Regions from separate parts of the Clostridium sp. RTP31139st1_H3_RTP31139_211217 genome, predicted to be linked through region 1. Evidence: riboswitches for the same ligand, from Rfam matches in the RefSeq annotation. Region 1 holds a riboswitch; the other holds the start of a gene.
The links. Region 1 has a riboswitch for thiamine pyrophosphate ahead of thiT (energy-coupled thiamine transporter ThiT). Riboswitches for the same ligand answer to the same signal wherever they lie in the genome.
Positions count from the first base shown of each region.

Region 2: linked by a shared signal. The riboswitch ahead of thiD (bifunctional hydroxymethylpyrimidine kinase/phosphomethylpyrimidine kinase) and the one ahead of thiT (energy-coupled thiamine transporter ThiT) in region 1 are both predicted to bind thiamine pyrophosphate.

Region 1 is NZ_JBCOAB010000025.1:17,192-25,129, forward strand. It holds gene ABUA17_RS11325 (DUF7922 domain-containing protein) at 1-177, shown strand, start outside; gene ABUA17_RS11330 (YhfM domain-containing protein) at 337-1,161, shown strand; gene thiT (energy-coupled thiamine transporter ThiT) at 1,294-1,941, opposite strand; TPP riboswitch at 1,997-2,098, opposite strand; gene ABUA17_RS11340 (hypothetical protein) at 2,124-2,327, opposite strand; gene ABUA17_RS11345 (PadR family transcriptional regulator) at 2,413-2,868, opposite strand; gene ABUA17_RS11350 (DegV family protein) at 2,872-3,717, opposite strand; gene nrdD (anaerobic ribonucleoside-triphosphate reductase) at 3,957-6,071, shown strand; gene nifV (homocitrate synthase) at 6,496-7,668, shown strand; gene ABUA17_RS11365 (hydratase) at 7,671-7,938, shown strand, end outside.
Region 2 is NZ_JBCOAB010000014.1:51,366-59,303, forward strand. It holds gene ABUA17_RS08185 (beta-galactosidase) at 1-69, shown strand, start outside; gene ABUA17_RS08190 (HAD family hydrolase) at 122-850, opposite strand; TPP riboswitch at 1,365-1,466, shown strand; gene thiD (bifunctional hydroxymethylpyrimidine kinase/phosphomethylpyrimidine kinase) at 1,627-2,424, shown strand; gene thiM (hydroxyethylthiazole kinase) at 2,448-3,254, shown strand; gene tenA (thiaminase II) at 3,256-3,909, shown strand; gene thiT (energy-coupled thiamine transporter ThiT) at 3,988-4,593, shown strand; gene thiE (thiamine phosphate synthase) at 4,617-5,234, shown strand; gene thiW (energy coupling factor transporter S component ThiW) at 5,270-5,773, shown strand; gene ABUA17_RS08225 (hypothetical protein) at 5,924-6,115, shown strand; gene ABUA17_RS08230 (exonuclease SbcCD subunit D) at 6,218-7,438, shown strand; gene ABUA17_RS08235 (SbcC/MukB-like Walker B domain-containing protein) at 7,425-7,938, shown strand, end outside.

The sequences.
Region 1 (7,938 bases):
GGAAACCTAAAACATATTATTTATGGAGTGCCAGGAAAGAAAGATAAGGATGAACAGCCTTACGATGGAAGAACAGGTTTTGTAACTTGGGTAAATACTAATGGAGGACGTAGTGAGGGCTGTTGGTTAATGTTTTATGATTTCAAAAATTCAACAGTTGTTGTCCCAATGCAATAATGAAGAACATAGTGCTTAGATATTATATCTAAATTTTATTTGAAGGTTAATATAATAAATTAAATTGCTAATATTGGAATAAAGTATTATAATTATCTTTATTAGGGGAAGCATATGCTTCTCCTATTATTTTAATTAACAAATTAAAAGGAGATACAAATGTTAAGAGCATTAAAAAAATATATTTTAAGTTCATTTTTAATAATGTTTGTACTTGGTTTTTCAGGGTGTACAATTATAGAAAATGTTGAAAAAAAACTTGGATTGAAGAATGATTATTTCGAGTATTTAAATTCAAGTGATATAGAACAAATTAGTATACAAAGTACAAGAGATACAGGATTTAAATTTATAGTAACGGAAACAAGTGCCATTAGAGATATTTATAATATATTATCTAGGGCAAAGATAAGCGAAAATAAGTCTAGTTTAGATCCAGATTATAAGTTTGAATTTGATTTAGGTGATGAAGTTAAAGAATTTTATTATGTTGTTGGAACAGAAGATGGGAATTTTTATAATGATGGTAATACATTTTCAGTTTCTAAAAGATTAGATGAAGTAATAATTAAAAATTTATCTTTTATAAGAAAACCTAGAGATTTTGATTATATTTATTATCAATCTATTTTAGAAATATTACAACAAGTAAGTAAAACAGAAAATATAAATGATTATAAGGTAGGAGTAAACATAAGTGGAGATATTGATTGTTTAAAATATGTGTTTTCTACTGATATAATTAGTTTTTTAGATAAAGCTAAACAAATTATTCCAAATGTTGAGTTAGTGAAAAATAACGAAGCAGATTTTGATATGGTTATTACTGTAAAAAATAGAGGGTATGATAGTAGCAATTTTAAAACATTAATTACTGTAAAAAATAAAAAAGAAAATACAGAAGATAAATATTATGTTTCTGCAGTTAATGAATTTAAGGAATGGAATATAGAGGTATTAGAAAGTAAACCTAAAGGATGGTAATAGGAGTTAAGAATTAATAGTTAATAGTTAATAGTTTTAGGATAAAACTCCTTGGGGAGTTTCTAATAATATATTTTAAAGTCTGCCTAGGCAGACTTTATTTTTTAATTATTAACTTAAAATTATTAACTACTAAATTGTTGCTATATTAGATTTAAGCATTTTAACTAGTCTTTCTACAGGTAAGAATGCAAGTAAAACTAAGCAAATCATTAATTCCCCACCTACTGCTAGACCGTTAACGCTTAATGAGTAAATAATTGGAGATATACCTTCTGGGGCATATGAACCAAAGAAAACTACGCCTGAAATAAAATGTGAAATAAAGCGTAGTAGCATACCGATGCTTGCGCCTAAGTATTTATTTTTAAAGAATCCGGCAACTCCAACAGCCATAAATGGTAAAGGATAATCAAATAATACTTGAATAGGATTTAATATATATGGATCCAGTATTAATTTGAATAATCCGAAAAGGAAACCTGTAAATAGTCCAATAGAAGGACCATAAACAAATGAAATAATGATTATTGGAATCATACTACCTAAAGAAATGCTTCCACCACCATTAGGTAGGGAATAAATCTTTATCATGTCTAAGATAAATGCTAAAGCAATAGCTAGTCCTATTCGCGCTATTAACTTTGAATTAAATTTTAATGATTTAAATTTAATAAAAGCAATTAATAAAATTGCACAGCCAATTAATGTGATTAATGTTAATGGACTGCTAAAAATAGTTTTGAAATTTTCTCCAAGTGTTGCTAGAAAATTTGACATAAAAAAATACCTCCTTATTTGCGTAAGAGGTACCTAGGCATTAGAATATACATAATTTATTCTATAATGGCTTTCCTACGCTGGAATTATCCAGATCAGGTTAAAAGGGTTGATGAAAAAGTCATCTCTCAGCCTTGGGGCACCCCTAGCAACTTTATATAACATATATTTTAGCCATAAATTTACAAAAAGTCAACGGTCTTATTAAGCATTTGAGAGGACTTATAATTTGTATTAGAAGATTTATTAAATAAATTTGTTAAACTTATATTAGTACCTATGGGCATGATAGTTTCAAATGAAGTTAGTGGCATAGTTATAACAGAATCATCCTCTAATAATATGAAGGCATCATTGCCTGTATAATCTAATATCATTCCTTTCATGATAATACACCATCCTAAATAAATTTTTATTAGTTTACCCTAAAATATAATAAAAATACATCCAAGAATATTCTTGGATGTATTTTTATAAATATAAGTCTTTATAAACTATTTGAAAGACTTTTAAAGATTCTTCAATTTTATGTTTAAGCAATTTTTTTCTATTATCAAATTCCTTTTCACCTAATGGAGTTAATGAATAAAATTTTTGAAATTTCTTTTTTGGATCATCCCATTTTCCTACTACTAATCCTTCTTTCTCTAATTTTTTTAATAAAGGATATATTCCACCGGTACTAGGAGTCCAAAGTCCATTGGTTCTTTCTGAAACTTTTGTAGAGATTTCATTACCATTTGTAGGGCCAGATTTTAATATATGAAGTACATAGATGGGCAATAAGCCTTTTGTAAAAACCTGACCAACAGCTTCTTTTTCTTTTTGTACTTTTTTTAGTTCAGCAAGCTTAGCTTTATACTCATCATGTAGTCTTTTTTCCTCAGCTTTAATATCTTCTAGATTGTTAAAATCAAAGTCACCCATTATTTATTTTTCCATTTTCACAGAGAATCCCATTAATCCAGGCCCACCATGCACGCCAAGGGCAGGGCTTATTTCTGCGATTTTAATTGAAGCTACATTTGGTAATGACTTTATAGATTCCATATATTTAGTAGCTTCTTCTTCACAGCCAGCATGTAAAACTGCTACATCACATTTTCCTTTTTCTAAATAACCTTTTAAAATTTCAGTCATTTTAGATAAAGATTGTTTTCTACCTCTTACTTTAGCCACGTTATAGTAAATTCCGTTTTCGTCAGTAGTTATTATAGGTTTAAGATTTAAGAATTCACCAACAGTTCCTGCAAGTCTTCCTATTCTACCACCTTTTTTTAGATATTCTAAAGTGCTAATTGTAAAGTAACCAGTAACTCTTTCTCTAATTTTAGGAAGTTCTTCTACTATTTCTTCAAAACTTTTACCTTCTTTTATAAGCTTAGAAGCCTCTATAACTATTTCTCCTTGTGGATAAGCTAGTATTTTTGTGTCATAAACAAAAGAAGTTAGTTTAGGATGATCTTCTAAAGCTAATCTTAAAGCATTATAGCTTCCAGAAAGACCGCTTGAAATAGAAATACAAATAACATGTGTATATCCTTCTTCTTCTAATTTATTTAAGATTTCTTCAGTTTCCTTAGCACTTGGCAAAGATGTTGTAGGAATTTCTTTTTCCAAGTTCTCATAAACTTCAGATGGTGAAATATCTATTCTATCTCTATAATCACCACTAGAGTAGATTATTCTAAGTGGTAATAAATTAACGTTATTTTCTCTTAATGTATTTAAATCAAGATCGCAAGCGCTATCTGTAATTAAAGCAATTTTTTGCATATAAAAAATCCTCCGATAATTTATTGTATATTTTTAGTATATCATATTAGATAATATTATCAATAGTGATAAGTGTAATATTATCACTATTGATAAGGTTATACAATTTCATAAAAATTTATTAGGTAAAGTTAAAAAATATATATAATTAAAAACTATTTACATATAATTCCAAAAGAGATAGAATGTATATGAGAGTTAAAATATACACAATATATTGTGTGTAGGAGGCGAATAAAGTGCTATATGTGGTAAAAAGAGATGGCAGAGAAGTTAAATTTAATACTGATAAAATTGGCAATGCAATAAAAAAAGCAAGCGATGAAGTTGGGGAACAATTAAGAGAAAGTGAAGTTCTAGTTTGCATTCAAAGGGTTATTCAGTATATAGAAGAGTCTAAAAAGGAAAAAGTATCAGTAGAGGAAGTACAAAACTTAGTAGAGAAAGCATTAATTGATAGCGGACATATAAATATTCAAAGAGCATATTCTTCTTATAGGAGAGAGCGAACTAGGGTTAGAGATATAAAGTCAGATTTGATGAAAGCTATTAAAAATATAGGCATTGAAACAGATAGGGATAATGCGAATGTTGGAAATAATTTCAGCTCTAAATTATTAAGAATAGCTTCTGAGTCTAATAAATGGCATAATCTTTATAATATGCCTAAATATCTGGCAAAGGCTCATGAAGTTGGAGAGGTTTATTTCCATGATCTTGATTCGTATAATTTAACAACAAATTGTTTGCATATCCCTACAGGAGAGGTATTAAGCAAGGGGTTTAATACTGGATACGGCACTATAAAACCACCTAAACGTATAGAGTCTGCAGCAGAATTGTCTTGTATATTATTGCAATCAACTCAAAATGATATGTTTGGGGGACAGTCTCATCCAGATTTTGATAATGATATGGCTCAATTTGTTGAGCCAACAAGAGAAGAAATAAGAAAAGAATTAATACAATATGGAATTAAAGAAGAATTTGAAAATTTAGTAGAGGAAAAATTAAAGTATAGAATCCATCAGGCTATGCAAGGTGTTGTATATAATTTAAATACTATGCATTCACGTGCAGGATCTCAGGTTCCATTTTCTTCTATAAATTTAGGAATACCAAATTCTAAAGATGCTGCATTAGTTTGTGAAATCTTTTTAAAAGAATATGAAAAGGGATTGGGAAAAGGAGAGCAACCGATATTTCCTAATATAATATTTAGAGTTAAAGAAGACGTTAATAGAGAGCCAAATGATCCATATTACTATTTATTTAAGATTGCTTGTGAGGTTGCATCAAGAAGAATGAATCCAACATTTATGAATATAGATGCTGATTTTAATAAGGAATATTATGATAAAGGATATCTTCCAGCAACCATGGGATGTCGTACTTATTTGATGAAAAATGTTAATGGAGAGCCAGGATGTAAAGGAAGAGGTAATATAGCTCCAATAACTATTAACCTACCTAGAATAGGGATAGAAGCTAATAAAAATATTGATAAATTTTTTGAAATATTACAAGAACGATTAATTTTAGCAAAAGAAGCATTGCTTCATAGATATGGCGTTTTAAAGCAATTAAGAGTTAAAGATTTGCCATTTGTTGCAGGTCAAGGATTAATGAAAGGTTCGGAAGGATTGTCACAAGATGATTCTATTGAACCAATTCTTAAACAAGGTACATGGGCTATAGGATTTATAGGCCTTGCTGAAACTTTAACTGCTTTAATTGGATGTCATCATGGAGAATCTAAAGAAGCTAGAAAGTTAGGGTTAGAAATAATTGAGTTCATTAGAAATTATACAGATAAATTAATTGAAGAGACACATCTTAATTGGAGTTGTTATGCAACACCAGCTGAAGGGTTATCAGGAAAGTTTATAAAGCAGGATAAAAAAGTATATGGAGTAATAAAAGGAGTAACAGATAAAGATTACTACACAAATAGTTTTCATATTCCTGTAAGTTATAACATATCAATAAAAGAAAAAATAGATATTGAGGCTCCATATCACAAGCTTTGTAATGCAGGTCATATTTCTTATATTGAAGTAGATGACTCTCCATCACCTGAAGTAATTATGGATATAATAAAATATGCTTATACAAATACTAATATAAGTTATATAGGAATTAATTTTCATATTAGATATTGCAAAGAATGTGGAACAAGTATTGAAAGCAATTTAAGTAAATGTCCAAAATGCAATAGTAGAAATATTCAAGGGGTATCAAGAGTTACAGGATATTTGAGTTTGGATGAAAGGTTTGGGCCTGGAAAGTATGAGGAAAGGTTAGATAGGAGATCACATACAGGAAGATATAAAAATAACTATGATGTAATGTGATTTAGTTGTGACTAGCCATTATAATACTTCTATCTATGCAGAGATAACAATTGACGCTTCCTAGATAACGAATTCTAACCTTAATACTCAGTTAAAACTCAATATTAAGCTAAGAATTCACTTTATAAATGCCTTTAAGGATACTATTAATATAGTAGCAACCTTAGAGGCATTTAACATAAAATGAAAGAAAAGATAAAATAATTGCAAAAATTAAAACTTCAATCATTAAAAGAGTAAAAATAGTCTTTTAAAATGAATTTAAAAATATAAAACTTGCAATTTTTAGAAAAAAACATTGTGGAAAAATTTTGGATATGATAAAATGGTAAAATAAAGATATAGTTGTAATAATTGGGGCAAAACCCCTATTTTTTATATACAACTATATCTAACTATATATAAATTTAAAGGGGGCAAAAAAATGGCTATTAGATTTGATAGTGATAATAGGGAAATCTATATAGTAGATACTACTCTTAGGGATGGGGAACAAACAGCTGGAGTTGTTTTTGCAAATGAAGAGAAGGTTGTTATTGCAGATATGCTAAGTGATCTTGGGGTAGATCAATTAGAAGTTGGAATTCCTACAATGGGTGGAGATGAAAAAAAGGCAATTAAGCAAATTGTTAAAAGAAATAATAATAGAAAAAGTATAATGGCATGGAATAGGGCTGTTATATCAGATATTGAAGAATCTATAGATTGTGGAGTAGATGCAGTTGCAATTTCTGTATCTGTTTCTGATATTCATATAAAGCATAAACTTAGGACTTCAAGAGAATGGGTATTAGAAAATATGATAAAATCAGTTGAATTTGCTAAAAAGAATGGTTTATATGTATCTGTAAATGGGGAAGATGCATCTAGAGCAGACAAAGAATTTTTAGTTAGATTTATTGAAGAAGCTAAAAAAGCAGGAGCTGATAGATTTAGATATTGTGATACTGTTGGAATAAGAGAACCTTTTTCTTTAAGAGCAGATATCGAAGAGTTATATAAGAAAACAAATTTCAATATAGAAATGCATACACATAATGATTTTGGAATGGCAACGGCTAATGCAATAGCAGGTATTTTAGGTGGAGCAAGCCATGTTGGCGTAACTGTAAATGGGCTTGGAGAAAGGGCTGGAAATGCTGCATTGGAAGAGGTATTAATGGCATTGGAATATGTTTATGGATATAAAGTTGATGTAGATACTAAGATGTTTAGAGAAGTGTCTCAATATGTGGCACAAGCTTCGGGTAGAATCTTACCTTCTTGGAAAGCAATTGTTGGTGAGAATATGTTTGCTCATGAGTCTGGAATTCATGCAGATGGTGCAATAAAAGATCCTAAAAACTATGAAGCTTTTGATCCAGATGTAGTTGGATTACAAAGACAAATTGTTATAGGAAAGCATTCTGGAAAAGCTGGCATAATTAATAAGTTTAAAGAGTACAATATTGAGTTAAATGATGAAGAAGCACAAGGCGTATTAGAAATGGTAAGAGCTGCTTCTGTTAGATTAAAGAGAACCTTATTTGATAAGGAATTAGTTAAACTTTATAAAGAATATAAACAATTAAGAAAAGAAAAAAATAAGGAGAATTAAAAATGATAAAATTATTTTCAAATGGAGTTTACCTTATTAATAATAGGGAGATTGTAGAAGATTGTAACGAAGTTAATTCAATATTGGCAAATAAACTTGGAAATAATTATCCAAGCAAGGAAAATGCTAAAAAAAGTACTATTGCTTATAATATTTTAAAAGAACATAATACATCAGAAAATATGGACAAATTAAAAATAAAATTTGATAAATTAGCATCTCATGATATTACATTTGTAGGAATAATTCAAACAGCAAGAGCATCAGGAT
Region 2 (7,938 bases), on a different contig from region 1:
GCAGAAGGTAAAATTTTTAATAATATTAATTTAAAGGCCTATGAAAGTAAAATAGTAAAAATTAAGTAAATTAAAGGTGGTTAACTTTTTAAATTAACCACCTTTAAATTTTTATATTATGTTAAATAAGAGAAAGACAATTTACATCTAATTTGTAAGTTACATCTTTTCTTTCAACGATTATATTTATTTTCTTTTTAATTTCTTCATCATCCATAATTTTAGAAATAAGTTCACGTGTTGGGTTCATAGCATATGGGATACCTACATTTTTAAACATAGTAAAATCACCAGCAGTATCACCATAAGCATAACTTTGACTTAAATCAATATCATACTTCTTGCATAATTCTTTAATTGCCTTTTCTTTACTTTCTGAATCCCACATAGGAGTAATATAGCCATTATATTTATTATCTTTATCTAATTCATAGATTGTACCTCTATAATCATCCATATGATATTTTAATGACATTTCTCTTACCAATTCTATAGGAGAACCTGAAATAGCAATTACAATATCTCCTTGCTCTTTATGCCATTTAATTCTTTCTCTAGAAAATGTATAAACTCTATCACCTTTTTGTTCAATAACTTTTTTAGCAATATAGTCTATATGATATTTATCTAATCCTTTAATTGCTTCAGTGTAGACATCTACCATTTTTAAAAGATAAGTATCATAATCGCCTTGTCTTTTATCCCAGTTAATATAAGCAGGTTTTACTTCTTTATACCACTTATTTTCATCAACTAGGTCATATTTAATTATTTTTTTAAAGACCTCAGTAATAAGTCCTTCTCTGTAGATTGTGCCGTCAATATCAAAAAATGCTGCTCTTCTTGACATATAAAAAACCTCCTTATGTTTTAAACTTTTATAAAATATCTTTAACTTACTGTCCAATAGGTAAGATGAGCTAAATAAACTTTAAAAGTTTAATTAAGCTGAATTAGATATTACATTATATAATAATAAACCAAAGCGAAAAATGCAAGACTAAGTGAGATTCTAAATTTTAATTTAGTTAATCGAACTTACTCAGCGACTGAAAGGAGTCGAGTTTCCTTAAAGAGGATTCTAAATTTTAATTTAGTTAATCGAACTTGCCTGAAACTCCAAATTTTAATTTAGCAAGTTGAAGGTACACTTTAGTGTACTCAGCGACTGAAAGGAATCCAGTTTCATTTATAACAAAAAATATTAATATTTTTAAGAAAACTTCTTATCTAAACATTAAACTTATTAAGTAGCTTTAGAAAATCTACTTTCTTTAGTTAGTATGACAAAAAATAGAAGAATTTATATTAGAAAATGTTGACAAAAAATTACAATGCTATATAATATGGATATAAAGAACTATATAAAATGCTAGGGGTGCCAATTAAGGCTGAGAGATAAGAAATTATTAACCCTTGTACCTGATCTGGATAGTGCCAGCGTAGGAAAGCTTATTAATGTATACTTTAAATAATCTACAAGGTAATTTTTAAACTTTATCATAGTATAAGTTTAAATAATTTGTAGTAAAAGTAAATATATTATTTGTAATTATAACGCTATATTCCAGTTGGGATATAGCTTTTTTTATTGGGAAAAATTAAAAATTAAAAAGGAGAAGAAATATGAGAAATTACAAAATACCCACATTAACCATTGCAGGATCAGATTCATCAGGAGGAGCAGGTGTACAAGCAGATTTAAAAACGTTTAGTGCAATAGGAACTTATGGAATGAGTGTTATTACGGCAATAACAGCACAAAATACACAAGGAGTTTTTCTTGTTGAAGATTTAAGTAAAGAAATAATAGAAAGTCAAATAAATGTAGTTTTTGAAGATATAGAACCAGCGGCTGTAAAGATAGGAATGGTATCAAGTGCAGAAATTGTTCAAACAATTGTAAATACATTAAAGAAATATAATCCTAAGTATTTAATAGTAGACCCAGTTATGATATCTAAAAGTGGATATTCATTATTAAAACCAGAAGCAAAGAAAAGCTTAATTGAAGAGCTTATACCAATGGCTTATATAATAACTCCAAATACACCAGAAGCAGAAGAAATTACAGGAATGAAAATAAATAACCTTGATGATATGAGAGAGGTAGGAAAAAGGATCTTAGAATTAGGACCTAAGTATGTGTTAATGAAAGGTGGACATCTTGAAGGTGATGCAGTTGATGTATTAATAGGAAATGATACATTTGAAATTTATAAACAAGAAAGACTAGATAGAAAAAATACTCATGGAACAGGATGTACTTTATCATCAGCAATAACGTCGCACTTAGCATTAGGATATGACATAGTGGAGGCTGTTAAGTTAAGCAAAGAGTATATAACAGAAGCAATAAGACATAGCTTTGATATAGGCAAAGGTGTTGGACCTGTAAATCATTTTTATAAATTTGAAGACTAAGACTTAGATAAGGAGAAGAAGTAATGTTTGAATTAATAAATAAAGTTAAAGAAATAAATCCTTTAGTATTACATTATACAAATGAAGTAACAATAAATGATTGTGCAAATATAACATTAGCTTTAGGGGCAAGCCCTTTAATGAGTTATTCTGATGAAGAAGTTGAAGAGATAATTAGTGTTGCTAGTTCAGTAGTAATTAATATTGGAACTATGAATTCAAGTAGATTAGATTTATTTGTTAAAGCAGGAAAAGCAGCTAATAAATTTAATAAGCCTGTTGTATTAGATCCAGTAGGTGTTTTTGCAACAAAGACAAGAACAAACTTTACAAATAAACTATTAAATGAAATTAAATTTGATGTTGTTAAAGGAAATATAGCTGAAATAAAGTTTATAGGTGGACTTGATGTAAGGGGACAAGGCGTTGATTCCTTTGATGATGGTGAAGATATATCTGAAGTAGTAAAAAGAGTGGCTATAAAGCTTGGATGTGTGGTAGTTGCAACTGGAAAAGTTGATTTTATTAGTGATGGAAATAGGGTTATAAAGATATTTAATGGAACACCAAAGTTAAAAAGTGTAACTGGTACAGGGTGTATGACAGGAAGCTTAATAGGAAGCTATTTAGGAGCTTATGATTCTCTTATTAAGTCTGATGAAAAAGTTAGTAAGATAGAAGCTGTTGCAATTGGGGTACTTACAATGGGAGTAAGTGGTGAATTAAGCGATAGAAATAATATTGCAATAGGAAGCTTCAAGGAAGAACTTATGAACAATATTTATGAAATGAATAGTGATAAATTAAAAGAATATGGAAGGGTTGAATAATATGAAATTTTCAGAAGTTTTATTTAGTGAAGTTAAGAAAATTTGGGATGGATATTTAGAGCATCCCTTTGTTAAAGGAATAGGAGAAGGAACTTTAGATAAAGAAAAGTTTAAAAATTATTTAATTCAAGATTATTTATATTTAAAGGACTATGCTAAGGTTTTTGCTATGGGATTAGTTAAAGCAGAAACTATGAAGGAAATGAAGTTTTATCATGAATCCATAAAAGGAGTATTAGATGATGAGACTGCAGTTCATGTTAATTACTTAAAAGACTTTGGATTAAGTACAGAAGAGGTAGAAGCTTATAAAAGTGAATTAACAACTGAAAGTTATACAAATTACATGCTTGGAATTGCATTAAAAGGTGATTCAAAGGATATTGCAATGACTATAATGCCATGTACTTGGAGTTATTATTATATTGGGAAGCACTTATATGAAACATATAAGGAAAACTTAAAAGATAATTTTTATGCTCCATGGATAGAAGGATATGCATCAAATGAGTTTAGGGAATGTGCACAAGAGTGGATTGATTATATAGATGATATATGTAAGGACATATCAGAAGTAAAAAAGGAAAAGCTAAAGGACATATTTATAAAATCTAGTCTTTATGAAATGGAGTTTTGGAATATGGCAAATAAATAAACTGAATTTTTAGTTTTAGGTTGAGTGTTACAATGACCAACCATGAGATAAAATTTATTTTAAGATGAGGTAAGTAATATGGTTATTTTTATAGCGATAATATCAGCAATATTATTTGCATTTTATTTTAGGGATTTAAAAAGAAATCCTATAACAACAAAGAAAATGGTAGTAATTGCAATGATGAGTGGACTATCATTTATGCTTAGTTTAATTCAGTTTGTAAAATATCCTCAAGGTGGTGGAATAACTTTATTTTCTATGTTACCAATAATGATACTTTCATTATTATATGGTAGAACTGCAGGTATAACAGGTGGATTAATATGGGGTTTTTTATCATTATTAAATGGAGCATATGTAATACATCCAGTTCAATTTTTCTTAGATTGTTTGTTTGGGCCAATGGCTTTAGGTTTTACATGTGTTTTTGGTAGTGATAAGAAATATAAGGTGATTTTAGGAGGGTTATTTGCAGTTACTTTAAGTGTATTTTCTTATTTTGTTTCAGGTGTAGTATTTTTTGCAGAGTTTGCACCGGAAGGGATGAATACTTATCTTTATTCATTCTTATATAATTTTACTAGTGCTGGAGTTGAAGGTATTTTATGTATAATGCTTTTATCTATAATTCCTTTAGAGAGATTTAAAAAAATAGCTAATGTTAAAGATATTGCAGCATAAATATTAGAAAAAAGGTGATAAAAATGAAAGATTTAAAACTTTATTTAGTAACAGATTCAGATATTTTAAAAGGAAGAGATTTTTATAATTGTATTGAAGAAGCATTAAAGGGTGGAGTAACGATGCTTCAATTAAGAGAAAAAAATGCTAGTGGTAAGGAATTCTTAGACAAGGCAATGAAGCTTAGAAATTTAACTAAAAAATATAATGTGAAATTTATTATTAATGATAGAGTTGATATTGCAATGCTTTGTGATGCTGATGGCGTTCATGTTGGACAAAGTGATATACCAGTAGATAAAGTTAGAAAGCTTACTGGAAAAGATAAAATTATTGGTGTATCTGCAAGAACAGTAGAAGAAGCTATAAGGGCTAAAGAAAATGGAGCAGATTATCTTGGGGTTGGAGCTATGTTTACAACTACAACAAAATTAGATGCAAAAAGTGTAACAGTTGATAGGTTAAGTGAAATTAAGAAAGAAGTCAATTTACCAATTGTAGCAATTGGAGGTTTAACTTTAGATAATATTGATAAATTAAAGCAATATAATATTGATGGATATGCTGTTGTTTCAGCAATATTAAAAGCTAATGATATAAGATTAGAATGTGAAAAATGGGTAAAGAAAATTAGTGAATAACAAAATTGATAAAAAAGTATTTAGGGGAATTATATATGGAATTAACTAAAAGTAAAGACGCAACGAAAAGATTAGTTATATGCGGAATATTAATAGCTTTAGCGACTATATTAGGATCATTGTCTATTCCAGTATTAGGAGCAAAGGTGGCGCCAATACAACATTTGATAAATGTAATTGCGGCAGTTACATTAGGACCTGCATATGGGATTTCGTGTGCTTTTGTATCATCATTATTAAGAAATATATTAGGAACGGGAAGTATATTAGCTTTTCCAGGAAGTATGGTTGGAGTATTTTTAGCTGCTATATTATATAAAAAGTTTAAAAAAGTAGAGATAGCTGTTGTTGGAGAAGTGATTGGAACTGGAATAATAGGTGCATTGCTAGCATATCCATTGGCAGCCTTTGTTTTAGGAAAGGAAGTTGCTTTATTTGTTTACATTATTCCATTTTCAATAAGCTCTATAGTTGGAAGTATTATTGCTTATATAATATTAAAATTAAATACATTAAGAAGTTTTTTATTGAGTAATTAGAGTAATTATTCTAATTTTTCTGTAAAATGCATAATTGTAAAAAATATGAATAAAATTATTCAGAAATTAGAAAATTACAACTTAGATGGGTATATAAGTAAAAGGGTGTATAATATATTTGTAATAAATAAATATTCGAGGTGACAAACTATGATATTTTGTAAGGATAAGAAATATATTTTTAGTAAGGATGTATACCTATCTAGTGATGAAAGAGTTGAGAAATTAAATAAGGATCAAATCAATAAATATGATGGAAGAGAAGTACAAGTTGGACATAGTTATTTAGGCTATATAGATAATTCAAGAATATCTTCTAGCTGGTGCAAAGAAGTTAAATAGATGAAAGTAAAAAGGGATGATGCAGAAATGTATCATCTTTTTTGTTATAATTAAATAATAGGAATAATTAATAATGAGTTAATTATAAGAGGAGGTTATGTTTTGAGAATACTACATACTGGAGACTGGCACTTAGGAAAGAATTTAGAAGGTGCAAGTAGAATGGATGAACAGGAATTATTTTTAAAGGATTTTATAGATATAGTTGAAGATAATGAAATAGATTTAGTTATTATTGCTGGAGATGTTTATGATAGCAGTAATCCACCAGCAAGAGCCGAAAAAATGTTTTATGACACATTAAAAAAGCTTTCTAAAAATGGAGAAAGAGTAACTTTAATTATTGCAGGTAATCATGATAATCCTGAAAGGTTAGTTGCAGCAGGGCCACTTGCTATGGAGCATGGAATAATAATGGTTGGTACTCCTAAAACTGTTGTGCAATGTGGAGAATATGGTCAACATAAGGTTATTAATTCTGGTGAAGGATTTATTGAAATAGAAATTAATAATGAAAAAGCAGTAATACTAACTGTACCATATCCAAGTGAAAAAAGATTAAATGAGGTTCTTTATGGGGAAATGGATAGTGATGAAGATAGATTAAAGACTTATGGAGAAAGAATAAAATCATTATTTGATTCATTAAAGAAAAATTATAGAGAAGACACTATAAATTTGGCGGTTTCACATTTATTTGCTATGGGAAGTGAAGAAGGTGGTTCAGAAAGAAGTATTCAGCTTGGTGGAAGTTACATTGTTAATGGATCATGTTTACCAGAAGAAGCTCAGTATATAGCATTAGGACATGTACATAAGCCTCAAGTTGTACCAGGTACTAATAAAAGGGCAAGATATTCAGGTTCACCACTTCATTATAATAAAAAAGAAATAAATATTACAAAGAAGTGTTTTATTGTGGATATAAAAGCAAAAGAAGAATGTAAAATAAATGAAGTAGAATTTAAAGTCTACAAGCCTATTGAAGTTTGGAAATGTGAAAGTATCGATGATGCAATTGAGAGATGTGAAAAAAATAAAGATAGAGATTGTTGGGTTTATTTAGAGATTAAGTGCGACAGATATATAAGAGAAGATGAAATAAAGAAAATGAAGGAAATTAAAAAGGATATTTTGGAGATAATACCAAAACTTCAAAATGAAGCTGATGATGAAAGTGCTATTAGTATTCAAGAAAAATCATTTGAAGAAATATTTAGAGAGTTTTATAAGAAAGAAAGAAATGTAGAAGCTGATGAAGAAGTTGTAAGTTTATTATTAAAGTTAATAAATGAAGAGGGGGATGAAAATGAGACCAATTAAGCTTAAGATAAAGGGATTAAATAGCTTTATAGAAGAGCAAACTATAGATTTTGAAAAATTAACTGATCGTGGTTTATTTGGAATATTTGGGCCAACAGGAAGTGGAAAGTCTACAGTTTTAGATGGTATTACATTAGCTTTATATGGAGATGTTTCGAGAAAAAGCTCTAATTATATAAATACAAATTGTGATAGGTTAAATGTTAGTTTTGAGTTTCAAATATCAGGAGCAGAAACTAAAAGGTATTTAGTTAATAGAGAATTTAAAAGAGATAAAAAATCAGGAAATCCTGTATCAGGGAAGTGTAAAATAGTTGATATAACTAATGGAGAAGAGGTTTTAGCTGATAAGGTTAAAACTGTAACTGATAAATGTAAAGAAGTAATTGGTTTAAGTTTAGAGGATTTTACAAGGACTGTTGTTTTGCCACAGGGTAAGTTTTCAGAGTTTTTAAAGCTTGAAGGAAAACCAAGAAGAGAAATGTTAGAAAGACTTTTCA